DNA from 2 places in the Bradyrhizobium sp. WSM2793 genome. Region 1 is predicted to be linked to the other one. Evidence: riboswitches for the same ligand, from Rfam matches in the RefSeq annotation. Region 1 holds a riboswitch; the other holds the start of a gene.
What was found. A riboswitch is a leader RNA that binds a small molecule or an ion and turns the genes downstream of it on or off. The one in region 1 is predicted to bind S-adenosylmethionine.
Positions count from the first base shown of each region.

Region 2: another riboswitch for S-adenosylmethionine. It lies ahead of A3AS_RS0128035 (O-succinylhomoserine sulfhydrylase); the one in region 1 lies ahead of A3AS_RS0103645 (homoserine O-acetyltransferase).

Region 1 covers NZ_KB902769.1:100,436-114,877, forward strand. The annotation lists gene A3AS_RS0103610 (M23 family metallopeptidase) at 1-732, shown strand, start outside; gene A3AS_RS0103615 (SMP-30/gluconolactonase/LRE family protein) at 886-2,505, shown strand; gene clpB (ATP-dependent chaperone ClpB) at 2,599-5,238, opposite strand; gene A3AS_RS0103625 (MOSC domain-containing protein) at 5,478-6,266, shown strand; gene A3AS_RS0103630 (TIGR02594 family protein) at 6,415-7,074, opposite strand; gene A3AS_RS0103635 (alpha/beta fold hydrolase) at 7,291-8,151, shown strand; gene metW (methionine biosynthesis protein MetW) at 8,496-9,158, opposite strand; gene A3AS_RS0103645 (homoserine O-acetyltransferase) at 9,161-10,366, opposite strand; SAM riboswitch at 10,457-10,536, opposite strand; gene A3AS_RS0103650 (chorismate mutase) at 10,693-11,541, shown strand; gene hisC (histidinol-phosphate transaminase) at 11,578-12,675, shown strand; gene A3AS_RS0103660 (prephenate/arogenate dehydrogenase family protein) at 12,672-13,607, shown strand; gene A3AS_RS0103670 (DUF2125 domain-containing protein) at 13,713-14,442, opposite strand, start outside.
Region 2 covers NZ_KB902797.1:70,847-85,288, forward strand. The annotation lists gene xylB (xylulokinase) at 1-750, opposite strand, end outside; gene A3AS_RS0127970 (LacI family DNA-binding transcriptional regulator) at 832-1,887, opposite strand; gene A3AS_RS0127975 (helix-turn-helix domain-containing protein) at 2,131-2,712, opposite strand; tRNA gene A3AS_RS0127980 (tRNA-Gly) at 2,898-2,971, opposite strand; gene A3AS_RS0127985 (methylated-DNA--[protein]-cysteine S-methyltransferase) at 3,147-3,725, shown strand; gene A3AS_RS0127990 (helix-turn-helix transcriptional regulator) at 3,817-4,656, shown strand; gene A3AS_RS43885 (hypothetical protein) at 4,787-5,146, shown strand; gene A3AS_RS0128000 (VOC family protein) at 5,351-5,710, shown strand; gene A3AS_RS0128005 (SRPBCC family protein) at 5,877-6,278, shown strand; gene A3AS_RS0128010 (hypothetical protein) at 6,402-6,905, shown strand; gene A3AS_RS0128015 (MATE family efflux transporter) at 6,902-8,347, opposite strand; gene A3AS_RS0128020 (hypothetical protein) at 8,581-9,633, opposite strand; gene A3AS_RS0128025 (PAS domain S-box protein) at 9,741-10,160, opposite strand; gene A3AS_RS0128030 (2'-deoxycytidine 5'-triphosphate deaminase) at 10,269-11,375, opposite strand; SAM riboswitch at 11,484-11,563, shown strand; gene A3AS_RS0128035 (O-succinylhomoserine sulfhydrylase) at 11,638-12,825, shown strand; gene A3AS_RS0128040 (SGNH/GDSL hydrolase family protein) at 12,945-13,937, opposite strand; gene A3AS_RS0128045 (lipolytic enzyme) at 13,950-14,442, opposite strand, start outside.

The sequences.
Region 1 (14,442 bases):
CGCAAGGTGCAGCCGGGCGATTCCTTCGACGTGTTCTACGCCGGCGAGGACGAGGGCGTGACGTCGACGGAGAAGAACGACGTGCTGTTCGCCTCCCTCACGGTCGGCGGCGAGACCAAGAAATACTACCGCTACCAGAGCCCCGACGACGGCGTCGTCGACTACTATGACGAGACCGGCAAGAGCGCGAAGAAATTCCTGGTCAGAAAGCCCGTCAACAACGCCATCATGCGCTCCGGCTTCGGCGGCCGCCGCCACCCGATCCTGGGCTATGTGAAGATGCACACCGGCGTCGACTGGGCCACCGCCTACGGCACGCCGATTTTCGCGTCCGGCAACGGCGTGATCGAGAAGGCCGGCCCCGAAGGCGGCTACGGCAAATATATCCGCATCAAGCACAACAACGGCTACGAGACGGCCTACGGCCACATGTCGGCGTTCGCCAAGGGCATGGAGATCGGCAAGAAGGTGCGGCAGGGCCAGGTGATCGGCTTCGTCGGCTCATCCGGCCTGTCGACCGGCCCGCACGTCCATTACGAGATCCTGGTCAACGGCCGCTTCGTCGACCCGATGCGTGTGAAGCTGCCGCGCGGCCGTTCGCTCGAGGGCCCGATGCTCGCAGGCTTCGAGAAGGAGCGCGACCGGCTCGACGGCATGATGAGCGGCCGCGGCGGCGCCATCGCCCGCATGTCGGACGCGACCGGCGGCCCGTTGCAGGTCAGCAACCGCTAATTGCAACCGGCCGGCATCGGCCGGACATCTCAAGATCCGATCCGAATTCGACGTTCTCGCGCGAGGCGCCGCTTGGCGGCGTCTCAACTTCAAGTTTCGTTTGCCAAAGCGGCACCAGGGGCGAATACTTTCCAAAAAACGGGAGGTCTCGCCATGAAGAATAGGCTCGCCTGCGCAGCATTCGTCGCTGCCCTTTTCGCAACCACGACCGCATCGGCCGAGACTTGGGAGGTCACCAAGCTGGTCCAGGGCTCGGCATTCCATGGCGTGCATGGGCTCGGCATCGACAAGGCCGGCCACCTGTTCGCCGGCAGCGTCGCCGGCGCGGCGCTCTATGAGGTCGACATATCAGGCGGTACCGCCAAGGTTGCAATCCCCTCGCCGATCGGAATGGCCGACGACATCGCCTTCGCGCCCGACGGCACCATGGCCTGGACCGGATTCCTCACCGGCGATCTCTATGCGCGCAAGGGCGACGGCCCGATCAAGAAGCTCGCGAGCGGCCTTCCCGGCATCAACTCGCTCGCCTTCCGCAAGGACGGCAGGCTCTACGCCACCACCGTTTTCCTCGGCGACACGCTCTATGAGATCGACGTCGAGGGCGTGAAGCCGCCGCGCCAGATCATGGAGAAGATGGGCGGCCTCAACGGCTTCGAGTTCGGTCCCGACGACAAGCTCTACGGTCCGCTCTGGTTCAAGGGCCAGGTCGCAAAAGTCGACGTCGACAAGGCTGAGCTGACCGTCGTCGCCGACGGCTTCAAGGTCCCGGCCGCGGTGAACTTCGATTCCAAGGGCAATCTCTTCGTGGTCGACACCGCGCTCGGCCAGCTCGTCCGGGTCGATCCCAAATCGGGCGCCAAGACCACGGTCGCGCAATTGAAGCCGTCACTGGACAATCTCGCCATCGACGACAAGGACCGCATCTACGTCTCCAACATGGCCGACAACGGCATCCAGGAGGTCGACCCCGCGACCGGCCAGGCCAAGCAGATCATCATCGGCAAGCTCGCTTTGCCCGGCGGCATCGGCGTCACCTCGGAGAACGGCAAGGATACGATCCACCTCGCCGACGTGTTCGCCTATCGCACGGTGGATGGGGCGACCGGCGAGGTCACCGAAAAGGCGCGCATGCACGCCGCCGACACCACGCTCGAGTATCCCATGAGCGCGACGGCGCGGGGCAACGACGTGGTGCTGTCGAGCTGGTTCACCGGCACGGTGCAGGTGATCGACGCCAAGACCGGCGCGACGCGCGACATGCTGCATGGCTTCAAGGCGCCGCATGATGCGATCGTGCTCGCCGACGGCAGCATTTTGGTCGCCGAGCTCGGCACCAAGTCGCTGGTCAAGGTGAGCGGTGAGCACGGCAAGGATCGCACCACGCTGATCGGCGACCTCGAGGGCCCGGTCGGGCTCGTTCGTGGCAAGACCGACGAGGTCTACGTCACCGACGCATTTGCGGGCACTGTCTCGAAGATCGACAGCAACGGTGAAAGGACTGTGGTCGCCAAGGAGCTGAAGATGCCGGAGGGCATTGCGCGCGGCAGCGACGGCCAGCTGATCGTGGCGGAAGTCGGTGCCAAGCGGTTGATCGAGATCGCGCCGGAAAGCGGCAAGATCACCGAGATCGCGGCCAATCTCCCGATCGGCCTCGCGGGCGCACCCGGCGGGCTGCCGACCAACATTCCGACAGGCGTGGCGGTCGGGGCGACGGGCGTGATCTACTTCTCGTCCGACATCGAGAACGCGATCTACAAGGTCTCGAAGAAATAGCGATCGGCCGGCGGGCAAGCCGGGCAAGAACAATTCGCCCCGGAGAGGATGACCTCTCCGGGGCGATAATGTTTGACGGCGACCGCCCGCGTTTCAGTTCAGCTTGCGCTTCGCCATCGGCGCCTCGAACTGGGTGATCTCGGCGGTCTGCGGCGCCTTGCCGTTGAAGGTCAGGACGTTGCCTTCGGACGAGATCGCGACAGTATCGCCGTCCCTGACGTCGCCGGCGAGGATCATCTCGGCGAGCGGGTCCTGGACGTGACGCTGGATCACGCGCTTCAGCGGCCTTGCGCCGTAGGCGGGATCCCAGCCCTTGGCGGCGAGCCAGTCGCGTCCGGCGGCATCGAGCGTCAGCACGATCTTGCGATCGGTCAGCAGCCTCTGCAGCCGGGCGAACTGGATCTCGACGATCCGGCCCATCTCGCTCCGCTGCAAGCGGTGGAACAGGATGATCTCGTCGACGCGGTTGAGGAATTCGGGGCGGAAATGCCCGCGCACCATTGCCATCACCTGCTCGCGCACGGCCGAAGTGTCCTCGCCCTCCGGCTGGTTCACCAGGAATTCCGAACCGAGGTTCGAGGTCATGATGATCAGCGTGTTGCGGAAATCGATGGTGCGGCCCTGGCCGTCGGTCAGGCGGCCGTCGTCGAGCACTTGCAACAGGACGTTGAAGACGTCGGGATGCGCCTTCTCGATCTCGTCGAACAGCACCACCTGGTAGGGCCGGCGCCGCACGGCCTCGGTGAGCGCGCCGCCTTCGTCATAACCGACATAGCCCGGAGGCGCACCGATCAGCCGCGAGACCGAGTGCTTCTCCATGTATTCGGACATGTCGAGGCGGACCATCGCGGTCTCGTCGTTGAACAGATACTCCGCGAGCGCCTTGGTCAGCTCGGTCTTGCCGACGCCGGTGGGCCCTAAGAACATGAACGAGCCCGTGGGGCGGTTCGGGTCCTGCAAGCCCGCGCGCGAGCGACGCACGGCGGTTGCAACCGCGCGCACGGCCTCGGCCTGGCCGACGACGCGGGTGCCGAGCTGCTCCTCCATCTTCAGGAGCTTTTCCTTCTCGCCCTCCAGCATCTTGTCGACGGGCACGCCGGTCCAGCGCGAGACCACCTGCGCGATGTGATTGGCGGTGACCGCCTCCTCCATCATCTCGCCGGAGCCTTCACGGGCCTCGATATCCGCAAGCTGCTTCTCGAGCTGCGGGATCCGGCCATAGGCCAGCTCGCCGGCCTTCTGGAATTCGCCGCGACGCTGGGCGTCGGCGAGATCGACGCGCAGCGCGTCAAGCTCCGACTTCAGCTTCTGGGCGTTGGAGAGCTTGTTCTTCTCCGCGCTCCAGCGTGCCGTCAGCGCCGCGGACTTCTCCTCGAGCTCGGCGAGCTCTTTCTGGAGCGCCTCGAGACGGGACTTGGAGCCGGGATCGCTTTCCTTCTTGAGAGCTTCCTGCTCGATCTTGAGCCGGATGATCTCGCGGTCAAGCGAATCCAGCTCTTCCGGCTTGGAATCGACCTGCATCTTCAGCCGCGCAGCCGCCTCGTCCATCAGGTCGATCGCCTTGTCGGGCAGGAAGCGGTCGGTGATGTAGCGGTTGGACAGCGTCGTCGCGGCAACAAGCGCGGAATCCGTGATCCGCACGCCATGATGCTGCTCGTACTTGTCCTTCAGGCCGCGCAGGATCGAGATGGTGTCCTCGACCGAAGGCTCGCTGACGAAGATCGGCTGGAAGCGCCGCGCCAGCGCGGCGTCCTTCTCGACGTGCTTCTGGTACTCGTCGAGCGTGGTCGCGCCGATGCAGTGCAGCTCGCCGCGGGCGAGCGCCGGCTTGAGCAGGTTGGAGGCGTCCATCGCGCCGTCGCCTTTGCCGGCGCCGATCAGGGTGTGCATCTCGTCGATGAAGAGAACGTAGGTGCCCTCGCTCGCGGTCACCTCCTGGAGCACGGCCTTCAACCGCTCCTCGAACTCACCGCGGTATTTTGCGCCCGCGATCAGCGCGCCGAGGTCGAGCGAGAGCAGCTTCTTGTCCTTCAGGCTCTCCGGCACGTCGCCGTTGACGATGCGCAGCGCCAACCCTTCCGCGATGGCGGTTTTGCCGACGCCGGGCTCGCCGATCAGGACGGGATTGTTCTTGGTCCGGCGCGACAGCACCTGGATCGTACGGCGGATTTCCTCGTCGCGGCCGATCACCGGATCGAGCTTGCCGTCGCGCGCGGCCTGGGTCAGGTCGCGGGCATATTTCTTCAGCGCGTCATAGGCGTTCTCGGCGGTCGCGCTGTCGGCCGTGCGGCCCTTGCGCAGCGCCTCGATCGCCGCATTGAGGTTTTGCGGGGTGACGCCGCCCTTGGCGAGGATGGTGCCGGCCTCGCTGGTTTTTTCCAGCGTCAGGCCGAGCAGCAGCCGCTCGACGGTGACGAAGCTGTCGCCAGCCTTCTCGCCGGCCTTTTCGGCGGCATCAAAAGTGCGGGCGAGCTCGGGCGCCAGATAGATCTGGCCGGCGCCGCCACCGCTGACCTTCGGCACCTTGCCGAGGGCATCCTCGGTCGCCTTCAGGATTGCGCGGGAATTGCCGCCGGCGCGGTCGATCAGACCGGAAGCCAGCCCCTCATTGTCGTCCAGCAGGACCTTGAGCACGTGCAGGGTGGAGAACTGCTGGTGCCCCTCGCGCATCGCGAGCGACTGCGCTGACTGGACGAAGCCCCTGGAGCGTTCGGTGTATTTGTCGATATTCATCTTTTCTGTCCCTCGGCCTGCCCTCAGGGCCCTCTAAGGCACCCCAAACGGCATCTTCATTGGGTTTCCGATTACCGCATTGACGTTTCTCAACCGGTAACGGTCGTCTTCTGTCGGCGTTGCCGCCGGCCTGAGCCAGATGTGGGAAGCAGGTTGCGGATGCGAAAGAGGCGCGTTCACAATTTCGTGCGCCGATCCGCCGGCTTGGCGGGGCCAGGTCGAATCCCTTAAGTAGCGTCATGACAGCCAGCCAGACTGCCGAAATCACCGGCCTTTACCGCTACCCGATCAAGGGCCTGACGCCGGAGGCCCTGCGCCGCGTCCCCTTGCGGACCGGCCAGACCCTGCCCGCCGACCGCCGCTACGCCATCGAGAATGGCCCGAGCGGCTTCGATCCCGAGGCGCCCGAGTGGAAGCCGAAAATCCAGTTTCTGATGCTCGCACGAAATGAGCGGCTTGCCGGGCTCGACAGCCGCTTCGACGATGCCACCCATGTCTTGACCATCCGCAAGGACGGCCAGATCGTCGCCAGCGGCGATCTGGAAACCGCGGTCGGGCGCGCCGCCATCGAGCGCTACTTCGCGGAAAATTTCCAGCCGGAGCTGAAGGGCCCGCCGAAGCTGCTGTCCGGCCGCGATCACAGCTTCTCCGACGTCGCCCGGAAGGTGGTCTCCATCATCAATCTCGGCAGCGTCCGCGCCATCGAGACCATGCTGGGCGGGACCGCCGTGCATCCGCTGCGCTTCCGCGCCAATCTCTACGTGAAGGGCTGGCCGGCCTGGTCGGAGCTCGATCTCGTCGGCCAGACGCTGGCGATCGGCGCGGCGCGCCTGAAAGTGGTCAAGCGCATCGTCCGCTGCCCGGCCACCAATGTCGACCCGGTGACGGCCAAGCGCGATCTCGAGATACCGCCGACGCTCTCGCGCAATCTCGGCCACATGGACTGCGGCATCTATGCCGAGGTGATCGAAGGTGGCGAGATCGGCGTCGGCGATGCGATCGCGTTGGCAGAGCCGGAGCTGGTGTGAGCCGGCACCGGTACCGTAGGGTGGGCAAAGCGACTTGTCCGCCATAGCTCGAAGAGCGACGGCAGAAGCGTGCCCACGCAATTTCTGCGACGGAGAGAGATGGTGGGCACGGCGCAAGTGCGCCTTTGCCCACCCTACGGCTCCGTCGTTAGTTCGGCATCACATATGCGTAGATCCGGCCGCGCGAGACCGGCGCCTCGCGGACGCGGTTGCCGTTGTTGCCGGAGATCATGATCGGATTGCCCTGTGCATCGATGCCGGTGATGATGCCGACATGACCGCCGCGGCGACCGCGCGACATCACTGCGATGGCGCCGACCTGCGGACCGGAGACGCGGGTGCCGTAGCGGGCGAACGAGCTCGCCATGTCGGAGCCTGAGCCCTTATGGCCGGTATGCTCCAGCACCATGTTCATGAAGCGCGCGCACCACAGGCTGCCGCGCCCGGTCGGATTGCCGCCGACATAGCGGCGCGCCTCGGACACCAGGCTCGATCCGCCGCCGAAGCCGCCGCTTGCAGCCATGGTGTTGTTGGCCATGCCGCCGCTGTTGGCGTTCGGATCATAGCTCGCCTGGGTGTCGGCGAATCCGCTCGCCCGCAACTGCGCCGCGCTGCGCTCGAAGCGCGAGCTGCGTGCATGGTGGCGGTAATGATGATGTCTGGCGTGGTGCACGTGTGCGTGCCGCTCTGCGCTATGACGATGATGCGGCCGCGCTGAGGCCGGAGAAACGAACGCGGCAACCGCCGCGAAGAAGATCGCCAGCGCGACTACACAACGCGACAGGCGAGACGCAAACAACTCAAACATTCTTCATCCTTCGTTGACACCCCACTTCCCGATCGGCCCGTGCAACGGCCGACATCGGTCTGGCCGTTAAGCCGCCCGATGTGGCGAGAAAAAGACGCGGGCTGCCTGCGAATAGCTGTGATGATTTTGCGCCGACACTGATCGAGGCCGCCGCATTGCGGACAACAGCATTAACTGCAATCCTGCAAAGGCGGCTTGAAGAGAGGGGAACGGTTAATGCCCCACGCCACGACCAGGGACGACGTCCGCATCTATTTTGAGGAAGCGGGTCAGGGAACGCCGATCATTTTTCTGCACGAGTTCGCGGCCGACTACACCAATTGGGAGCCGCAGATGCGTTACTTCTCGCGCGGCCACCGCTGCATCACCTATTCGGCGCGCGGCTACACGCCGTCGGACGTGCCGGAGGGCGAGGTTTACAGCTACACGCATTTCTATAGCGATGCGCTCGCGGTGCTCGATCATCTCAGGATTGAGCGCGCGCATCTGGTCGGCCTGTCGATGGGCGCCTACTCCTCGCTCCAGATCGGGCTCAACGCGCCGCAGCGCGCGTTGTCGATGACGCTGGCCGGCGTCGGCTCCGGCTCGGATATCGAGAACCTGGAGGCCTGGCGCAAGCAGTGCCGCGCCAATGCCGAGCAGTTCGAGACGCTGGGCTCCGCCGAGGTCGCGAAAGTCACGCGCGAGGCGCCGAGCCGGATTCCCTTCCTGGTGAAGGATCCCCGCGGCCACGCCGATTTCTACGCCGCGCTGGCGCGCCACGACGCCAAGGGGTCGGCACGCACGATGCGCGGCTTCCAGGGCCGCCGCCCCTCGATTTACACGATGACGGATGCGATCAAGCGCGCATCGACGCCGGCGCTGATCATCTGCGGCGACGAGGACGATCTATGCGTCGGACCGAGCCTGTTCCTGAAGAAGCATCTGCCTGCGGCGGGGCTGGCGATGTTTCCGAAGTCGGGCCACGTGCTCAATCTCGAAGAGCCCGCGCTGTTCAACGCGAGCGTGGAGCGCTTCATCACGCTGGTCGAAGCCGGACGATGGCCGGAGCGCGATCCCAGGTCGCTGGCGCATTAGGCACAGGCGCAGCAAATACTCCGTCGCGTAGCCCGGATGGAGCGAAAGCGTAATCCGGGATTGTCAACGCGGCGCGACTTGCCCCGGATTGCGCTGCGCTTCATCCTGGCTACGGGGTTCGGTTAGGTCTGCACTATGAAACGCCCCGCGCTCTCAACTCCGTCACCCTGAGGTGGCCGCTTCTTCAGCGGCCCTCGAAGGGCGACGGCCACGCACTCGCCACAGCGAGAGATGAGCACGCCGAAACACTCGGCCGCTCATCCTTCGAGGCTCCCGGCGCGATGCTTCGCATCGCGCCACTCGCGCCTCAGGATGACGGGTCAGGCCGCAGCAGGCGAGAAAAACTACTTCCCGCCGCCGCGGCTGAGCAAGAACACCGCCTGCTCGCCGAACATGTTCCACACCCACCAGGGCAGATTCAGCGGCACCGGGCGGCCGTAGAGATCGAGCGCGACCGAGCGCTCCATCTTGACGTTGATCTCGTCGCAGAGCTGCACGAAATCCTTGATGGTGCAGAAATGGATGTTGGCGGTGTCATACCATGTCGCCGGCAAATTCTCGGTGCGCGGCATGTGGCCGCCGACCAGGAGCTGCAGCCGCATCTTCCAGAAACCGAAATTCGGGAACGAGACGATGGCGCGGCGGCCGATGCGCAGCAGATTCTCCAGCACCACGCGCGGCTGCCGCGTCGCCTGCAGCGTCTGCGACAGGATCACATAGTCGAAGGCGTCATCCGGATAATTGACGAGATCGGTGTCGGCGTCGCCCTGCACCACTGCAAGGCCCTTGGCGACGCAGCGATTGACGCCCTCGCGCGACAGCTCGATGCCGCGGCCGTCGATGCCGCGCGTCTCCAGCAGCTGGAGCAGATCGCCCTCGCCGCAGCCGACGTCGAGCACCTTCGAGCCGGGCTTCACCATCTCGGCGACCAGCAGATGATCGGCGCGATATTGACCGGACGAGGTGGTCGTCACGCCGTTCAGCGGCAGCGCTTCCTGTACAGACATCGCTAGCCGTCCTTCTTGCCGGTGAGCCCGCGCGCCTTGCCGGCGGATTGCAGGAAGGCGCGGGAGATGTCGAAGAATTCGGGAACGTCGAGCAGGAAGGCGTCATGGCCGCGATCGGTCTCGATCTCGGCGAACGACACCCGCGCGCTCGATGCATTCAGCGCGTGCACCAGCGCGCGCGATTCCGAGGTCGGAAACAGCCAGTCGCTGGTGAAGGAGACCACGCAGAAGCGGGTCTTGATGTCGACGAACGCCTTGGCGAGCACGCCGCCTTGGTCGGCGGCGATGTCGAAATAGTCCATCGCGCGCGTCAGATAGAGGTACGAGTTGGCATCGAAGCGCTCGACGAAGGACGAGCCCTGGTAGCGCAGATAGCTCTCGACCTGGAAGTCGGCGTCGAACGAGAAGGTCGGCAGCTCGCGGTCCTGCATGCGCCGGCCGAATTTTCGATGCAGCGCCGCATCCGAGAGATAGGTGATGTGCGCCGCCATCCGCGCCACCGCGAGCCCGCGATGCGGATGGATGCCGTGATCGGCATAGCCGCCGCCGTGCCAGTCGGGATCGGCCATCACGGCCTGGCGGCCGAGCTCGTGGAAGGCGATGTTCTGCGCCGAGTGCCGAGTCGCGCAGGCAATCGCCAGCGCGGAGAACACGCGGCCTGGATAGGCGGCGGTCCATTGCAGCACCTGCATGCCGCCCATCGAGCCGCCGACCACCGCAAACAGCGTGTCGACGCCGAGCCGGTCGACCAGCATCGCCTGCGCACGCACCATATCGGGGATGGTGATGACCGGGAAATCCAGGCCCCAGACCTTGCCGGTGGCAGGATTGATCGAGGCCGGCCCGGTCGAGCCCATGCAGCCGCCGATCACGTTGGAGCAGATGATGAAGTAGTGCTTGGGATCAATCGGACGTCCAGGGCCGACCAGCGTCTCCCACCAGCCGGGCTTACCGGTGACGGGATGCACATTGGCGACATGCTGATCGCCGGTCAGCGCATGGCAGATCAGCACCGCGTTGGAGCGATCGGCGTTGAGCTCGCCATAGGTCTGGTAGGCGATCTGGAACGGGGTGAGATCGACGCCGCAATCGAGCCGCAGCGGCTGCTCGGCGCCGAAATGCGCGATCTGCGAGCTTGGATGATCCACCTCGTGCGACCGCTCGTCGGCGCTGATCGCAGGACTCGGTATCGACTTGACGCCACCCATCTGACCATCGACCTCGTTTGCGATCAAACGCTGATCGCCACTTGCATCAGGCCATGAAAAACCCGGCCTGAACGATAGGTTCGGCCGGGATCGGAAGCGTCCCCGGCCTGTTTAGCGAGTTTTTTAACGTGGCTGCAAGCCGGCCGGCTCAAATGACCACGGAACGGGCAAAAACTACCGTCTTGGGTGGTTTTCGTCAAGTCGCGGCCGGGATCGGCCCAATTCGTCTCTCTCGCGTCGTCCGAAAAGGACGTGATTTCTCTTTGCTTTCGCCGTCCCGACTGCCTAATCAGAACATCCCCCATCGAAACCATCGACAGCCAGACATGTCCCAACGTCCGCCCGCGCCACCATCGCTCCAGGAACTGCGCAAGGAGATCGACGCGATCGACGAGGGCATGCATCGCTTGCTGATGCAGCGCGGCGACATCATCGACCGCCTGATCCAGGTGAAGCAGACCCAGGAGGTCGGCTCGGCGTTCCGCCCAGCGCGCGAGGCCGCCATGATGCGTGACCTCGTGCAGCGTCATCGCGGCATCCTGCCGCTCGACACGGTCGAGAGCATCTGGCGCGTCATCATCTCCACGTTCACTTACGTGCAGGCGCCGTTCTCGGTGCATGCCGACATCTCGGCGAGCGAGCCGGCGATGCGCGATTCCGCGCGCTTCCATTTTGGCTTCACCGTGCCTTACATCGCGCATTTCAGCGCACAGGCCGCGGTCGAGGCGGTGGCGAAATCCAAGGGCGATCTGGCGCTGGTCTCGGCGACGTCGAGCCGCACGCCATGGTGGCTCTTGCTCGAAACGGAAGGCGCGCCGAAGATCATCGCGCGGATGCCCTTCGTCGAGCGCGCCGACCATCCGGCGGCGCTGCCGGTGTTCGCGATCTCGCGGGTCGCCGACAGCGCCCTGGTGACGGAGGTCGAGACCTTCAGCGTCCGCGTCTCCGGCTGGAACGCCGAGGTCGCGCGGGCCCTGTCGCCGCTCGCCGAGATCGTGGCGGTACCCGACACCGCCTTCGACGGCGCAGCGCTGCTGGTCTCGGTCACGAATGCGACCAGCATCGACAAAATCAGGGCTGCCCTGATCGAGGCGGGGGCCTCGGTGCGCTCCACGGCCCTCGTCGGCAGCCACGCAACGCGCTATACGGTGCCCCCGACCGGGGCGAAATCGTAAACCACGCGCCGCGCCCCGCCATTTTCGGAGTTCAAGATGTCCCGCCCCGTGCCGAATCCCGGCATTCTCGATATTGCGCCCTACACGCCCGGCAAGAGCCCGGTCGCGGAGCCGGGCCGCAAGGTGTTCAAGCTGTCGGCCAACGAGACGCCGTTTGGGCCCTCGCCCAAGGCGATCGAAGCCTTCAAGCACGTGGCGGATCATTTGGAAGACTATCCGGAAGGAACCTCGCGCGTGTTGCGCGAGGCGATCGGCCGCTCCTTCGGTCTCGACCCCAACCGCATCATCTGCGGCGCCGGCTCGGACGAGATCCTCAATCTGCTAGCGCACACCTATCTCAGCCACGGCGACGAGGCGATCTCCACCACGCACGGCTTCCTGGTCTATCCGATCGCGACCATGGCGGTCGGTGCCAAGAACGTCATCGCGCAGGAGACCAACCTGACCTGCGACGTCGACGCCATCCTCAAGGCAGTGACGCCGAAGACCAAGCTGGTCTGGCTCGCCAATCCCAACAATCCGACCGGCACCTATGTGCCGTTCGACGAGGTCAAGCGCCTGCGCGCCGGCCTGCCGTCGCACGTGCTGCTGGTGCTCGATGCCGCCTATTGCGACTACGTCTCGCGCAACGATTACGAGATGGGGATCGAGCTGGTCGCCACCACCGAGAATACGGTGGTGACGCACACCTTCTCCAAGATCCACGGCCTCGCCGCGCTGCGCATCGGCTGGATGTTCGGCCCCGAGCACATCATCGACGCGGTCAACCGCATCCGCGGCCCGTTCAACGTGTCGACGCCGGCAATGTATGCCGCGGTCGCCGCGATCGAGGACACCGCGCACCAGGCGATGTCGAAGCAGTTCACCGAGACCTGGCGCAACTGGCTGACCGAGGAGATCGGCAAGCTCGGACTGAAGGTGACGCCGAGCGTCGCCAATTTCGTGCTGATCCACTTCCCGACCGACAAGGGCAAGACCGCTGACGACGCCGACGCTTTCCTGACCAAGCGCGGCCTCGTGCTGCGCGGCTTGAAGAATTACGGCCTGCCGCATTCGCTGCGCATGACCATCGGCACCGAGGAGGCCAACCGCCTCGTCGTCGACGGCCTGCGCGACTTCATGGCCGGCAAATGAGCGAGCAAGCGCACTTCCAGCGCGTCGCGCTGATCGGCTTCGGCCTGATCGGCGGCTCGATCGCGCGCGCTGCGAAGCTCCAGGGCCTGGCGGACGAGATCGTCACCACCGCGCGCTCGGAGAAGACCCGCGCGCGGGTGCTCGAACTCGGCATCGTCGACCAGGTCGTGGCGACCAATGCGGACGCGGTGAAGGATGCCGATCTCGTCATCCTCTGCATTCCCGTCGGCGCCTGCGGCGAAGTCGCGCGGGAGATCGCCGCGCATCTGAAGCCCGGCGCAATCATCTCTGACGTCGGCTCGGTCAAGGGCGCCATCGTCAGGGACATGGCGCCGCATCTGCCGAAGACCGTTCATTTCGTGCCGGCGCATCCCGTCGCGGGCACCGAGCATTCGGGGCCGGATTCGGGTTTCGCCGAGCTCTTCATCAATCGCTGGTGCATCCTCACCCCGCCGGAAGGCGTCGATGCGGCCGCGACCGATCGTCTGCGCGCGTTCTGGGCGGCGATGGGCGCCAAGGTCGAGGTCATGACGCCGGATCATCACGATCTCGTGCTCGCGATCACCAGCCATCTGCCGCATCTGATCGCCTACACCATCGTCGGCACCGCCGACGAGCTGGCGCAGGTGACGGAGTCCGAGGTGATCAAGTTCTCCGCCGGCGGTTTCCGCGATTTCACCCGCATCGCGGCGTCCGATCCGACGATGTGGCGCGACGTCTTCCTCGCCAACAAGGAGGCGGTGCTGGAAATGCTCGGCACCTTCACCGAGGATCTCGCAAAGCTCACCCGCGCGATCCGCCGCGGCGACGGCGAGGCGCTGTTCGACCATTTCACCCGCACCCGCGCCATCCGCCGCGGCATCGTCGAGATCGGCCAGGATTCGGCGGCCGCGGATTTCGGCCGCCAGCACGGGGCGCTGAAGAAGCCGTGAGTTCGTAGCCCGGATGGAGCGCAAGCGTAATCCGGGATTCTTGATCGCGGCTGGCACCGTCCCGGATTGCGCTTCGCTCCATCCGGGCTACGGCAGCTACGCCACCTAATACAGCGGCGGGATCTGGCCGACCTTGACCGGGCCGAGCAGCACGGCGCCGTCGACGAATTTCAGCGGGAAGCTTCTCGCCTTCTTGCCTTCCAGCATGCTCTCGGTGCCGATCGAGTTGATGCCGGCGGCAACGCCGGCATTGGCGTTCTGCTTGATCACCTTGCCGAGGCCGGGAACGGCGCGATCGAGCGCGCCGAACAGATTGTTGAGGTCCTGCGACTTCACCCCGGGCGCAACGCGGTCGAGCGTGGCCTGCGGCACACCCTCCTCCAGCATCTTCTCGATGCCCAGCGCGGGGATCAGGCGCTCGAGCCCCGTCACCGTCATCTGCAATTCGCCGTCGAGCCGGCCGTTGGCCGAGAGGGCGAGCGTGCCGGCCGCAACTGCGATCATCTCGCCCTGCTGAATCCGCGACTGCACGATCTCGATGTGGCCGCCGGCGGCCTGGATCTCGCGGAAGCGCTGCGGCCAGGGCTTTGGCGTCAGGTCTGACAGGCCCGTGATCTTGGCGCGCGTGTCCGCCTCGAACGGCTCGGCAAGCAGGGGATGAACGCCCTGGATGCTGCCCTGCGCGACATGGAGCACGGTCTCGATCACGGGATGATCGGCCGGCGAGCCGTCCGCGAGGCGTCCGTGCAGCTCGACCTGCTTGGCGCGCGCGAGCGGCACCTGCATGCTGCCGTCGAGACGATTGATGTTGGGATCGTCGAACACGATGGAGGCG
Region 2 (14,442 bases), on a different contig from region 1:
GCCCGGCGCGATCGCGCCGAGCCCGATCGCGCTCGCGGCATTGTCGCCGGCGCCTCCGGCGACAACGACGTCCTTCGCCATGCCCCAGCGCTGCGTGAATTCCGGCGCGAGCATCGCGCTGACCGCGCTGCCCTCGACGAGGCGCGGCATGTGATGAAGATCGAGCCCGGTGGCATGCAGCAACAGCGGCGACCAGCGGCGCAGACCGACATCGAGCCACAGCGTGCCGGCCGCATCCGACATATCCTCGATCATCTCGCCGGTCAGGCGATAGCGTACATAGGCCTTGGGCAGCAGCACCTTTGCGACGCGCGCGAAGGTCTTTGGCTCATGCCGCGCGAGCCACAACAGCTTCGGCGCGGTGAAACCGGGCATCGCGAGATTGCCGGCAATCGCATGCAGCGACGGGCACCGCTGCTCCAGCACGGCGCATTCGGCCTGCGAGCGGCCGTCGTTCCAGAGGATCGCCGGACGCAGCGGCCGTCCATCCTCGTCGAGCAACGTCGCGCCATGCATCTGGCCCGACAGGCCGATGCCGCGGATCCGCGTGACCTCGCGTGGATGGCGGGCGGCGAGATCGTCGACCGCACCGATGGCAGCATCGACCCAGGAATCGGGATCCTGCTCGGACCACAACGGCGCCGGATGCGACAGCGCAAGCTCGCGCGCCGCCGTCGCGAGGATCGCGCCGGCTTCGCTCACGAGCACCGCTTTCACGCCGGACGTGCCGATGTCCAGTCCGAGATACAAATCGTCCTCCTCTTTGCCCTTTTGCGAGGCGCGATCTTGACGTCACGCTCTCCGCCACGGCCGTTCGATATCCACCTGCCGCTAAGGCAGATTGTCCCGCATCACGATGTCGATCCTGATCTTCTCCTGCTCGCGCAAGATCGGCTCGCCGCGGGCGAGTGCGAGCAGCACGCGCACGGCGGCGCGCGCTTCGTGTCCGGGGTTCTGCGAGATCGCGGCATCCATCACGCCCTGCAGCAGCAGCCGGCGGGTCAGCACGGTGACGTCATGACCGACAAACACGACCTTGTCGCGGCCGGCATCGCTCAACGCCTTGTCACTCAAGGCCTTGGCGACGCCCTGGGTGCCGGCGCCGACGTTATAGAGGCCGACGATGTCGGCATGCTTGCCGAGCAGCCGCGCCAGCACCTGTTCGGAACGATCGTCCTCGTCGCGCCCTTCCAGCACCGGCAGCACGCTGAGGCCGGAAAATTCCGACGCCATCACCTGGTTGAAGCCGAAAATGCGCTCGGCATGGTCGCGCAGGCCCTGCGAGCCCGCGACGATCGCAACCTTGCCGGATCTTTGGCCGACCAGCCGTCCGACCAGCGCGCCGGCGGTGCGGCCCGCCGCGATGTTGTCGATGCCGACATAATGGTGGCGGCGCGACGACGGTACGTCGGACACCAGCGTCACCACCTTGGTGCCGGCATCGACGAGATCGTTGATCGCGGCGCGGACGCCCGGATGATCCAGCGCCACCACGGCGACGCCGTCGTACTCGCCCGACAGCACCTCCAATGAGGCCGCGAGCACGGAGGGGTCAAACACGTCGGTCGCGACCATCTCGACGCTGAGCCGGCGGGCCGAGAGCCAGGCGGACATCTCGCCGAGATAGGCCTCGATCTGCTGCATGAACGGGTTCGGCCCCGAGGGCATCACGAAGGCAAAGCGGCGGGCGCGGCCACGGGCGAGCTCGGCGGCGGCGACATGGGGCTGGAACGCGTTGCGCTCAATGGCCGCCTGGACGCGCCGCACCGTGTCCGGCCGCACCCCCGGTCGGTTGTGCAGCACGCGATCGACCGTCGCCAGGCTAACGCCCGCCTCGCGGGCGATGTCCTTCAGCGTCAGCGCGGTCGCGGTGAGGGTCTCGGCCATCGCTGAAGGTTAGCAGAGGTGTTTTGAGGTACGCAACTCATTTTGAGGATCGTCGCCGCAGCGCCTCGAGTTGCGGTTGTAACCACAGAGGTAAACACGCCCCCAGCCCGACCCGCGTCTCGCTCGAACCCTGGACGCGCGGCCGCCACCGCCTTGCCTGGGTCGGCAAGCGGGTCCAGCCGCTCCCGCAGCCGGCCAGAGCGTTGACCGGACCTGTCGGCAGCCATAGGGCCTGCCCTGATCTCACATCTTCCCGTAGGAGGCGCCGCGCCGCGTGATGATGACGTAGCGCGCGTCCTGCCTGGTTTCGTTCTCGAAGATCACCGCGCGCATCACGTCGAAATCCAAGCAGTCGCCTTCGCGCAGGCGCACCGCCTTGGCGTCGATGTGCACGGCGATCGCACCCTCCAGCATCAGCAGTTGCTGGGTAAAGGCGTTGCGGCCCCAGGGGCTGTAGGGCACCCGCCCGCCGGCCGGCAGATCGACGACGATGATCTCGATGCCGCTCGCCGCATCCGTCGGCGAGGCGTGCCGGCGGCGATAGCCGCTGTCGGGGTCACGCCAGTGCGGCTGGTCGGCAAGCCGCACCAGCCGCTCCGGCGGCTTCTCGGCGAGCGCGACGACATCGCTGAGCGACACGTCGAGCGCAGCGCAGAGTCGTCCCAGCAGCGCAGCCGTCGCGCTGCTCTGCGCCCGCTCCACCCGCCCGATCATGGCGCGGCTGACGCCGGAACGCGCGGCGAGCTCGTTCAAGGTCATGCCGGCCTGCGTCCTCAGCGTCTTCAGGCGGCGACCGATCGCACGGTCGAGTTTCTGCTGGTCCATTTTTTCCGGTCTGGGCCTTCATCCGAACATGGCCCGGCACAAGGACCACAAGCCGCCGGGCGAGAGCAGCTTAGGGCGAGTAAGCAGTCAGCGCCGGGAGCGAGGAGCTAAGATATTGGAATCTCATGCACCGCGAATGCGCGCATTGTCAGGTTGTCGAACGGGACATTTCAATCGGGGAAGCTTGGAGCGGGCGAAGGGAATCGAACCCTCGTATGCAGCTTGGGAAGCTGCCGTTCTACCATTGAACTACGCCCGCTTATGCGCGGCTTGCGCGCCCGTCCTGATTAGCCGAGACGGCGCCTCCCGCCAAGCGGTTTGGCGCAGCCAGCCGGCCGGTTATTAACGTCTTGGCAAGATTTTGGGTGCGTCGGATTGTGGCGGTGTTATGATCGCGTGTCTGGGGAGAGACGTGCACTGAGTGGGGCGTGTGCATGGTGGGGCGTGGCTACGCGATATTCGACACGGCGATCGGACGCTGCGGCATCATCTGGAGCGACACCGGCGTGGTGGCCGTGCAGTTGCCGGAGGCGCGGGAGATCGACACCCGCCGCCGCATTTTTGCGATCCATCCCGAGGCGCGCGAGCAGCGCCCTTCCAACAATGCCGAGCTTGCGATCGAGGGCATCGTGAGCCTGCTGCAGGGCAATGATCCCGATTTTTCCGAGGTCAGCCTGGATGCCGGCGGGGTGCCCGGCTTCAACCGCCGCGTCTATGAGTTCGCCTGCTCCATTCCGCGCGGGGAGACGCGGACCTATCACGAGGTCGCCAAGGCGCTGGGGGCTTCAGGCGCGGCACATTCGGTGGCACAGGCTATCGCCAAAAATCCCTACATGCTGATCGTGCCCTGCCACCGGGTACTGGAGGCCGGCAATTACACCGATCGGCTCTCGCCGTATGGCGGGGTGATCTCCAAGCGGCGGCTGCTGGCGTTCGAGGGCGCCCAACCGGTCGCCAGCAAGACGCTGTTCGAGGTGCTGCTCCCCGTTGCTCCGCCGCGCGCGCCTAGCTAGGGCGCGATCATGGTCGCACCCTAGCTTTTTTGGGCATGATCTTATCGGACAACCGCTACACACTTGTCCGGATCATGCCTAGATAGGCGGGATGGACGCGACCACACTGCTGACGTCACAATCGATGATCGTTTCCGAGTTTCGCTGCGACGCGGGACCGGACGACACGCCATTTGCCGAATGCCGCACCGGGCATTCCATTGCCTATGTCCGCTCGGGCAGCTTCGGCTGCCATTGCCGCGCCGGCTTCTTCGATCTGGTGGCGGGCTCGATGCTGGTCGGCGCGCCCGGCGAGGAATACACCTGCACGCATGAGCATGTCAGCGGCGATGTCTGCCTGTCGTTCTTCCTCAGCGCGGACATGGTCGATGCCCTCGGCGGGAGGCGCGAGATCTGGCAGGTCGGTGCTACGCCGCCGCTGCCCGAATTGATGGTGCTGGGCGAGCTCGCCCAGACGGCGGCAGATGGCAACAGCGATATCGGCCTCGACGAAGTCGGCCAGATCCTGGCCGGCCGTTTTATCGACGTCGTTTCGGGCAGGGCGCGCAAGCCGGCCACCCCCACCGCCCGCGACCGCCGCCGCGCGGTCGAGGCCGCGCTGTGGATCGACGACAACTCGCATGCCGAGGTCGATCTCGAACAGGCCGCCAAGCAGGCGGGCCTCAGCCCGTTCCATTTCCTGCGGCTGTTCTCGAGCGTGCTCGGCGTCACCCCGCATCAATATCTGTTGCGCTCGCGGCTGCGGCACGCCGCGCGGCTGCTCACCGATGACGACATCGCGGTCACTGATGTCGCCTACGACGTCGGCTTCGGCGATCTCTCCAACTTCGTCCGCACCTTCCACCGCGCTGCCGGCGTATCGCCGACCAAGTTCCGCCAGGCCTCGCGCGGGGAGCGCAGAATCTTCGCTGAACGCCTCGTCCTCAACTGAGACAGGTCGGCGGAATGGCGGGGTAATAGTCTGTTGACCAGACGGGCGCGTCGTACTGGGCTTACGGCACGCCGCGCGATATTACAACCAAAGAGCGAATCAACGCTCTTTGAGTGCGGCGACCCGGCAGATGAACAGTGCCCCGAGTGACGTGATTGCGGCCACACTGATCGCGCTTGCCGTCGGCCTCGCTTTCATCGCCGGCTGTGCCGTCTATTATGGCCGCCAGATCACCTCGCGCAGGATTCCGATGCAATGGGGCACCGACGGTCAGCCGGCCTGGTTTGCACCACGCCTCATCGGGCTCTGGTTCAGCTTCGGCGTCACGGCCGCCCTCTCCGCGTTTCTGCTCGTGCTCGCCCTTCATGACCCGCAGAAGCTCACGGCCCTGATCGTCGCAACGGTCAGCGTGATCGGAACGAACATGTGGGTTCACGTCTATCACCTGAAACGGGTGATCCGGTGGCAGTCGGAGGTGCCGGCGAGCTAAAGCGCGATGCGATGAGGATGAATCGTCATCGCGCTTTAGGTTGTTGTTTGAGCATGACTTTTCGGAAAACCGCTGCGCACTTTTCCGGATCATGCTTTAGCCGGCTACCGAGCGCAAGATTCTCCAAGAGTCGCCCGCCTCACCCCGACTAGGGTTGTCTCCGGCGCGCGCCATTTTCGGCGCGCTTTGCAAATGGAGACGATCATGTACGACCACATCGGACTTCGCGTTGCCGATCTCGACGCCGCCACGCGCTTCTATACCGCGGTGCTGGCGCCGCTCGGTTACGTCCTGTGCTCCAGCGGCGACGGCTATGCCGGCTTCGGGCCGAAGGGCGAGCCGGCGCTGTGGCTGCACCTGAACAAGGGCCGTAAGGCTGACGGCGCACACATTGCGTTCCGCGCCGGGAATCATGACGCGGTCAAGGCGTTCCACAGCGAAGGCCTGAAGAGCGGCGGCCGCGACAATGGCGGCGCCGGGCCGCGCAAGGATTACAGCCCGACCTATTACGCGGCGTTCCTGATCGACCCTGATGGCAACAATGTCGAGGCGGTCTGTGTGTAGAAGCCGCCGCGCACGAGCACTCGTAGGGTGGGCAAAGCGACTTGTCCGACGTAGCTCGAAGAGCGAAGGCGGAAGCGTGCCCACCAACTGTCCCCGTCAATCCAAATGGTGGGCACTGCGCTACGCGCCTTTGCCCACCCTACAAAACTGCTTTTGAGGAAACTCCATGGCCTCCATCCACAACCACATCTCCATCAATGCCCCGGCGCGCGATGTCTGGGATGCGGTGCGCGATTTCGGCGCGCTGCATGAACGACTGGCACCCGGCTTCGTCACCGCCTGCACGCTCGACGGCGATGCGCGTATCGTCACCTTCGCCAACGGCTCGGTGGCGCGCGAGGTGCTGGTCGATTGCGACGACGCGCGGCAGCGCCTCGTCTATGCCATCAACAACGAGCGGCTGAGGCACTACAGCGCGTCGGTGCAGGTGATCGCCGACGGCGAGCGGAGAAGCCGCCTGGTGTGGATCATCGACATGCTGCCGAACGAGCTTGCAGCCTACGTCCAGGGCCAGACCAAGGACGCCGTCGTTGCGATACATCAAGCGTTTCCGCCCGCTGCAGCCTAGCGGCGGTCCGCGCGGCTCTGTGAGTTTTCTCACAGAGCTCCGCCCTCGCCAGCCGTAACCATCGCGGCGTGCGTCCTGTTGGCTCCACTCTCCCGGCGGCGCCACGCACGCGAGGAGCATGTCATGCGAGGTGCGGACAAGGTGATTTGCCAGGCGGCCGCCGTGCTGCTGCTGTTTTCCGTCGCGAGCTCGCCGGCGAAGGCGCAGTTCTTCGGCGGCGGAGGTGCCGGCGGCGAGGACATGATGACCCAGATGGCCCCGATGCTGGAGATGATGAAGGCGAAGATGGGCAAGCGCCGCTTCGCCATGATGATGCAGACCATGGGCCCAATGATGAGCCGCATGATGGAGAATGGCGGCGGAGGGCTTGGTGGCATGATGGGCGGCGGCGGCCTCGGTGGCCTCGGCGGCGGCAATCTCGGCGGCGGCTTCGGCGCACCCAATTACGGCGGCTACACCCCGATGGCTGGCGGCACCATGCCGGCCGGTTATGGCGGCGTTGGTGGCGGCGACATCATGGGCATGCTCGGCGGCGCCGGAGGCGGCGACATGATGGCGATGATCCCGCAATTGATGCGGCTCGCCAATGTCGGCGGCGGCGGCCATCGCCGCCACAAACATCGCTAGTCGGCAGCGCCCGAGAGAGCCGGCTTGATCGCAGCCTTGCTCGCGCGCGGTCCCCAGCGCGTCAGCACCACGCTGGAGAATGAGAGCAGGCCGAGCACGACCATCGAGCTTGCGGCCAGCCAGAAAAAGCTCTGTGCGGTCGCCTCGTGGGTCGACAGCCACCAGCCCGCCGCCGAGATGTAGATCAGTCGCGCCGTCTGCGCCAGCACCGGACCGATCACCTTGGCCGCGCCTTGCGACGAGAAATACATCGTCGTGGCAATGCCGAAAAAGGCGTAGAACGGTCCGACCGTCGAGAGATATTGATGGCTCGCCGCGCGCACGGCCGCGCCGTCGGTGAAGATGTTGATCCAGAGATCGGGGAACATCGCAACGACGCATGCCGGCGCGCCGACGGCCACGAAGGCGGCAGCACTGGCGATCCAGGCGACGCGCCGCGCACGCGCGATGTTGCCTGCGCCGATTGCCATGCCCACCATCGGCACGCAGGCGATACCGAACGAGAACGCGATCGAGGTCAGCAAAAATTCCAGCCGCGCGCCGATGCCGTAGCCGGCGAGGATCGTGGTGCCGAATGTTGCCAGCATGTGGGTGAAGATCGAGATCGTCAGCACCGATTGCAGCGGCGAGAAGCAGGCGATCGCGCCGACCTTCAGGATGTCGAAAAACATCGCCCACTGGATGCGCAGGCCGCGCAGCTTCGGTGTAACCCGGGCGCGGCCGGAGAACAGGTACCAGCCCATGATGCAGATATTCATGGAATAGGCGATCAGCGCGCCGGCCGCGACGCCGCGCATGCCGAACTGCGGCACCGGCCCGAGCCCGAGGCCGAGCGTGCCGCCGAGCACGATCTGCCAGGCCGCCGAGTTGAGGATCAGGAACGACGGCAGCTTCATGTTGCCGGTGCCACGCAGCACGCCGGCCATGGTGTTGAGCAGCCAGGGCAGCACGGCGCCGCCGAAAAATACCTGCGTGTAGGCGACCGCATGAGTCAGCACATCGCCGCGGCCGCCGAGCATCTCGAGCACTTTGGGCCCGAAGATCAGCATGCCCAGCATGAAGACGAGACCGAAGCTGATGCCGATCAGGATCGCATGCATGGCAAGCGTGCCGGCACGCTCGCGATCGCCGGCACCGAGCGCGCGTGCAATGGCGGACGCGACCGCACCGCCCATGGCGCCGCCCGACATCGTCATGGTCAGAATGATTGTCGGAAACACCAGCGCCATCGCCGCCAATGCCTCGACGCCGAGCCGGCCGATATAGGAGGTCTCCGCGATTACCGTACAGGTGCCGGCCGAGAGCGCGATCACGTTGGGCCAAGCGAGGGAGAGCAGCGTGCGCAGAATCGGCCCGTCTACAAGCGCGCTTCGCACCGGCCGCGGGGGCGGCGGCAGCGGACGCTCTTGCTCATCGACCGGGATTTCGGCGATGTCGGACATGTCCTCTCCGGGGCACGGGGCGCCATTCGCGGCGCGGCAATGCGTAGCTGTGCCAATTATTTTCTTCGCGCAGAAGGCGCGGCGAGAGGCTTGTTAGCACGGCCCGCCGCGATTTCTCCTGCGCCAGCTGCAGGCGTGCCCTGCGGCAGCGCATTTCAGCCCGTGAAATTGCGGCTGTTGTTCTCCCTCTCCCCGCACGCGGGGAGAGGCGAAGCGCGCGGCGGCGCCATCGCCTATTCCACGGTCCAGACCAGCGGCGGACGGCCGCCAGCAGCAGTGCGCATGTGGACGCCGATGTGCCGCCCGCATCCCGCAGCCAGGCCTTCGAACAATCCCTCCAGGACCTTGGCGCAGGCGCCGTGATAGTCGGCAACGTCGTCCATCAGCTTCCAGCTCTGCTGGCGGATTTCGAACGTGCCTTCGGATTGCGAGGTCTCGGCCCTGTCATCCTGCGCCGCGAACAGCCCGTTCAGGAACGACGCGAATTCGTTTGCCCCGCCGCGGCTCATCGCCAGCGCGGCGGCGACTTCGTCGAAATATTGCATGCCGATCAGCTTGCCGGTGAGGTGCAGCAGATAGCCGGCATCTTCCGGGCCAAACAGCTGCACCATCACGGGCGCCGCCGTGCGCACATATTCCATCGCGTAATTGCGATAGGCTTTTTCGAGGCGCGGTTTCGGCCAGCTCGCAACCGGCAAGGCCGGCGCAGTCTTCGCATCGAACAGCGGCGCTTCGAGGTGGCGCGCGAACACCAGGCGCTGATCAAGTTCTAGCGGATGATCGTATTGGCAATAATAGCCTTCCAGCCCATCCTGGCCGTCGACGCTCTGCTTGGTGCAGACGAAGCCGAGCCTGAGATCGCCGAGCGCAACGCCATTATTGGCGTGCCATCCCCGCAGCATCGCGCGGGAGACCTCGCCCGGCACGCCGCAGATCGCCGTGCCTTTCCAGATCCAGCGCGGCGGCGGATAGCGGATCCAGGCCTTGGCGTCGCTCTCATACATGTATTCGACGTGCACGCCGCCGATCCAGTTGGAGAGATAGTGATATTGCGCGGCCGCCACCGCCGGCGGCAGATGATCGATCCCGAGCTTCCTAAGCCCCGGCAGGAAGCGCTCCTGCTGCTGGCGGCGGAATACGCGGAAGACGAACTCCGCTGCATCCGCAGTGCCGCGCCGCGTGACGACGGTGAGGATGAGGCCGGTGAAATAGGCGTGGTAGAGGTCGGCGACCGCCCGCCAGCGCTTCCATTGGGCTTCCTGCGCTGCGTCAGCTGCGGCGGTCATTCGTTTCGCTCCCGATCGTTGTTGCGATCGAGTGTGTCACCGCGCCTTCCGGCAGGCAACATGACGCCCGTGCAGAGCGCCCTGCGCGGCCACCCGCCAATTCCGCATCACGAAGTTTGCTGCGGTGGCGTCTTGGCCGCGCGCTCTCGCTCGACCCGTTCGGTGACATCGCGCGCCATCGCGACCGATCCCAGGACGGTGCCGCCGGAATCCCGCACCAGTGCGAACGTCATCTCGATGTAGAGCTTGCGCCCGCTCTTGTGCAGCGCGCGGGTCAGTGTCGGCCTGCCCGCAAGCTTCATGCTGCCGCTGGCCAGCGCAGCTTCAAAGCCCTTCCAGTGCGCGGCGCGCAGATGCTCGGGAATGATCAGGTCGAGATTCTGGCCGAGCGCTTCCGTCGCGGAGAAGCCGAACAGCGCCGCCGCTGCACGGTTCCACCGCATGATCGTGCCGGAGCGATCCGAATAGATCAGCGCATCCGCGACGTCGTTGAGGATGTTTGCGTCGAGCTGGGATTGATCGGTCATGTCACCACCTCGTGTGGACTGTAGCCCGGATGGAGCGAAGCGTAATCCGGGATCGTGCCACAAGCGAGGGTGTCCCGGATTGCGCTTCGCTCCATCCGGGCTACGGAATTACACCCGAAAATGCTTGCTCAGCTTCAGGCCCTGGGCCTGATAGTTGGAGCCGATGCGCTGGCCGTACATCGCGTCGGGACGGGCCAGCATCTTCTCGTAGACGAGGCGGCCGACGATCTGGCCGTGCTCGAGGATGAACGGCACTTCGCGCGAACGCACTTCCAGCACGGCGCGCGATCCCAACCCGCCCGCGCCGGCATAGCCGAAGCCGGGATCGAAGAATCCGGCATAATGCACGCGGAATTCACCGACCAGCGGGTCGAACGGCACCATCTCCGCGGCGTAGTCGGGCGGCACCTGCACGGCTTCCTTCGACGCCAGGATGTAGAACTCGCCGGGATCGAGGATCAGGCTGCCGTCGGGGCGGGCCGAGATCGGCTCCCAGAAATCTTCCACCGCGTATCCGGAGCGACGATCAACGTCGACGACGCCGGTGTGACGCTTGGCGCGGTAGCCGACGAAGCCGTTTGCCTTCTCGCCGGAGAGATCGACGGAGACGGCGACGCCGCCCGAGAGATCAGCATCGTCGATGTCGACGAGGCGCTCGGCGGCATGCAAGCCATCGAGCTCGTCCGCGTTGAGGATGGCGTCACCGGTGCGGAAGCGCACCTGCGACAGACGCGAGCCCTCGCTGACCAGCACCGGAAACGTCTTCGGGCTGATCTCGGCATAGAGCGGGCCGTGATAGCCGGCGCCGATCATGTCGAAGCGGCGGGTGCCATCGGCGATGACGCGGGTGAAGACGTCGAGCCGGCCGGTCGAGCTCTTCGGGTTCGCCGCCGCGACGATCTCCGGCGGCAGCGCGAGGCTCTCCAGCAGCGGCACGATGTAGACGCAGTTGGTCTCCAGCACGGCGCCGTCGGCGAGGCTGAACTCGTGCAGCTTCAATTCGTCGATGCGCTCGGCGACGGTGGCGCCGGGACCGGGCAGGAAGCTGGCGCGGACGCGATAGGCGATGTCGCCGAGACGCAGATCGAGGCTCGCCGGCTGGATCTGGCTCTCGACGAAGTCATAGGCGGGCAGGATGAGCCCCGCCGCCGCCATCGCCGCGATCATGCGGTCGGGCAGGATACCATTGGCGTCGGGCGCGACCGTGAACGTCAACCGGGGGTCCTCATGGGGTCAGATGCATCCGGACATGCCGGAAATACAAGTCTTTTACGGCTATCCGATGGACGCCTTGACGGAAAGGGCATTGCGGAATATGAGCATCACTTATCCCGTGGTGATTTGAGCCGGCCGGCTTGCAGCCACGTTAAATAAGTCGCTAAACAGGCCGGGGACCTCTGTGATCCCGGCCCGTGGATATATCCAGGCCGGTTTTTTTGTGACCGTTTTCGACGAGACGGTCATGTCGGAGGTACCTATGTCGAAGTCGACCACCAACTACCGTCCCGAAACCCGCCTGGTCCATTCCGGCACCCTGCGCTCGCAATATGGCGAGACGTCGGAGGCGCTGTTCCTGACCCAGGGCTACGTCTACAACAGCGCCGAGGAATGCGAGGCGCGGTTCAAGGGCGAGGATCCCGGCTTCATCTATTCGCGCTACTCCAATCCCACCATCGCGATGTTCGAGCGCCGCATGATCGAGCTCGAGGGTGCCGAAGCCGCGCGCTCGGCGGCGACCGGCATGGCCGCGGTGACGACGGCGATCCTGGCGCCACTGAAGGCCGGCGACCACGTCGTGGCCTCGCGCGCCCTGTTCGGCTCGTGCCTCTACGTCGTCCAGGACCTGCTGCCGCGCTACGGCATCGAGAGCACGCTGGTCGACGGAGCCAATCTCGATGAATGGCAACGCGCGGTGAAGCCCAACACCAAGACGTTCTTCCTGGAGAGCCCGACCAACCCGACGCTGGACGTGCTCGACATTCCCGGGATTGCCGAGATCGCGCACAAGGGCGGCGCGCGACTCGTCGTCGACAACGTGTTCGCGACCCCGATCTGGCAGAGCCCGCTCGCGCTCGGGGCCGACGTCGTGGTCTATTCCGCGACCAAGCATATCGACGGCCAGGGGCGCTGCCTCGGCGGCATCATCCTGTCGTCGGAAGCCTTCATCGCCGAGCACATCCACAATTTCATGCGCCAGACCGGCCCGTCGATCTCGCCGTTCAACGCCTGGGTCCTGCTCAAGGGCCTGGAGACGCTGGGCGTGCGCGTGCGCGCGCAGACCGAAACGGCCGCGCGCATCGCCGACGTGCTGGCGAGCCATCCGAAGATCTCGCGACTGGTTTTCCCGGGCCGCGCCGATCATCCGCAGGCAGCGCTGGTGAAAAAGCAGATGCGCGGCGGCTCGACGCTGGTCGGCTTCGAGGTGAAGGGCGGCAAGGCCGCGGCGTTCCGCGTGCTCAATGAATTGAAGCTGGCGAAGATCTCCAACAATCTCGGCGACGCCAAGAGCCTCGTCACGCATCCGGCGACCACGACGCATCAGCGTCTGAAGCCGGAGGACCGCGCCGCGCTCGGCATCAGCGAAGGGTTCATCCGCTTCTCGGCGGGGCTCGAGCATGCCGACGACCTGATCGAGGATCTGACTGCGGCGCTGGAGAAGGCGTGAGGCGAAGCGAGATCTCGTAGGGTGGGCAAAGCGAAGCGTGCCCACGTCTTCTTCCTTCGTATCACTGAGCGATGGTGGGCACGGCGCTTTGCGCCTTTGCCCACCCTACGGCAGCGCGCCTACATCGGCCGATACGTTCTTACGTCCGCGGGCACGTTCACGCCCAGCTTGATCTGCCCCACCGAGCGGATGATGTCGTCGCCGAGCAGCTGGGCGAAGCAGGCATAGCCCCAATCGTTCATGTGCAGACCGTCGGCGATGACGAAGCTCTCGACCGGAATCGACTGGTTCTCGTGCCAGTCGCGCATCACCTCGAAGCGCGGGAAGATGCCGACGTGACGAAGCTCGGCGACCTTGCCGAGCAGCTTCACCATCTTGCCGGCGCTTTCGCCGCGCTGGTTGACGGCCGGCGAATATTGCGGATCGACCAGCACGATGTCGGCGCCGCCGGCGGCCTGGATGCGGCTGATGCCGTCCTCGACCAGTTTGGCGGTGTCGCCGGGATCGAGATTGCGCAGCACCGCGTTGGTGCCGACCTGCCAGATCACGAGATCCGGATGCACGTCGATCACCTGGGTCTGGAGGCGCTTCATCATCTCGGGCGCATCCTCGCCGCCGACGCCGGCATTGACGACGGTGATGTCGGCGGTCGGATAGTGTCGGCGCAGCTGGGCGGCGAGACGGTTCGGATAGTTGAACTCCGGCGAGCTCGCGCCGAATCCTGCGGTCGACGACGAGCCGAACGCGACGATGAGGACGGGCTGGCCGGCGACGAGCTTGCCCGCGACATGCGGCAGCGAGCCCATCGCCTTCGAGCCGCCCTTCGGCGGCAGGCAGGGCACGCGGTTGAAGACGTCGCCGGCGGATTTGGCGACCTGCTTCACCTTGTCGATGGCGCGCGCGGTGATGCCGCGCTGCTCGGGCGAGGTCACGGCAACGGTGGTCTGGGACGGCGAAGCGGGAGCGGGATCAGCCGACTGCGCCGGTGCTTGTGTCGCCTGCGCGGCTTGGGTCTGCGCATGGGACCGCGGGGCCGGCGCCAGCAACAACAGCACTGCTGCTGCAGGCGCGGCCAGCCATGCCGTCAGGCAAAAAGGGCGGAGAGAACTCATTAACACTAGACCTCAATTTTGCTGCTGGGCCGGCTCCAGATGGGCTGCGTCGATCACGAACTGTGCCAACGCCCGGCCAAGGCAATCATGAACCTGCTTCGCCAATTCGGGCCCGCGGGACGGGCTGAACAGGTCGAACTGACCCTGATCATTCCACTGCCGCATGATCGTGAAACGATCGAACAGCGGAATATCATGCTCCTGCGCCACGACGCGCATATTATCGAGAAACGGTTGGGCCGAGATCATCGTTTCGGTACGCGGGCTGTACTGCAAATTCATCAAGACGACGTCGGCCCCTGCCTTTTGCAACGCAACAACCCCCTCGGTGACGGCGCTGCGAAATTCGTCGGGATCGATGGATCGGATGGCATCCACGGTCCCGGTCTGCCAGACGACCAAAGTAGGCGTTTTTGCTTCCATCAACTTAACGAAGGTCGAGGCGGCCTCCTCCGCCGTTCGCTTGCTCTGTATTTCTACGGAGACGTGCACCGCTTCCGACGGC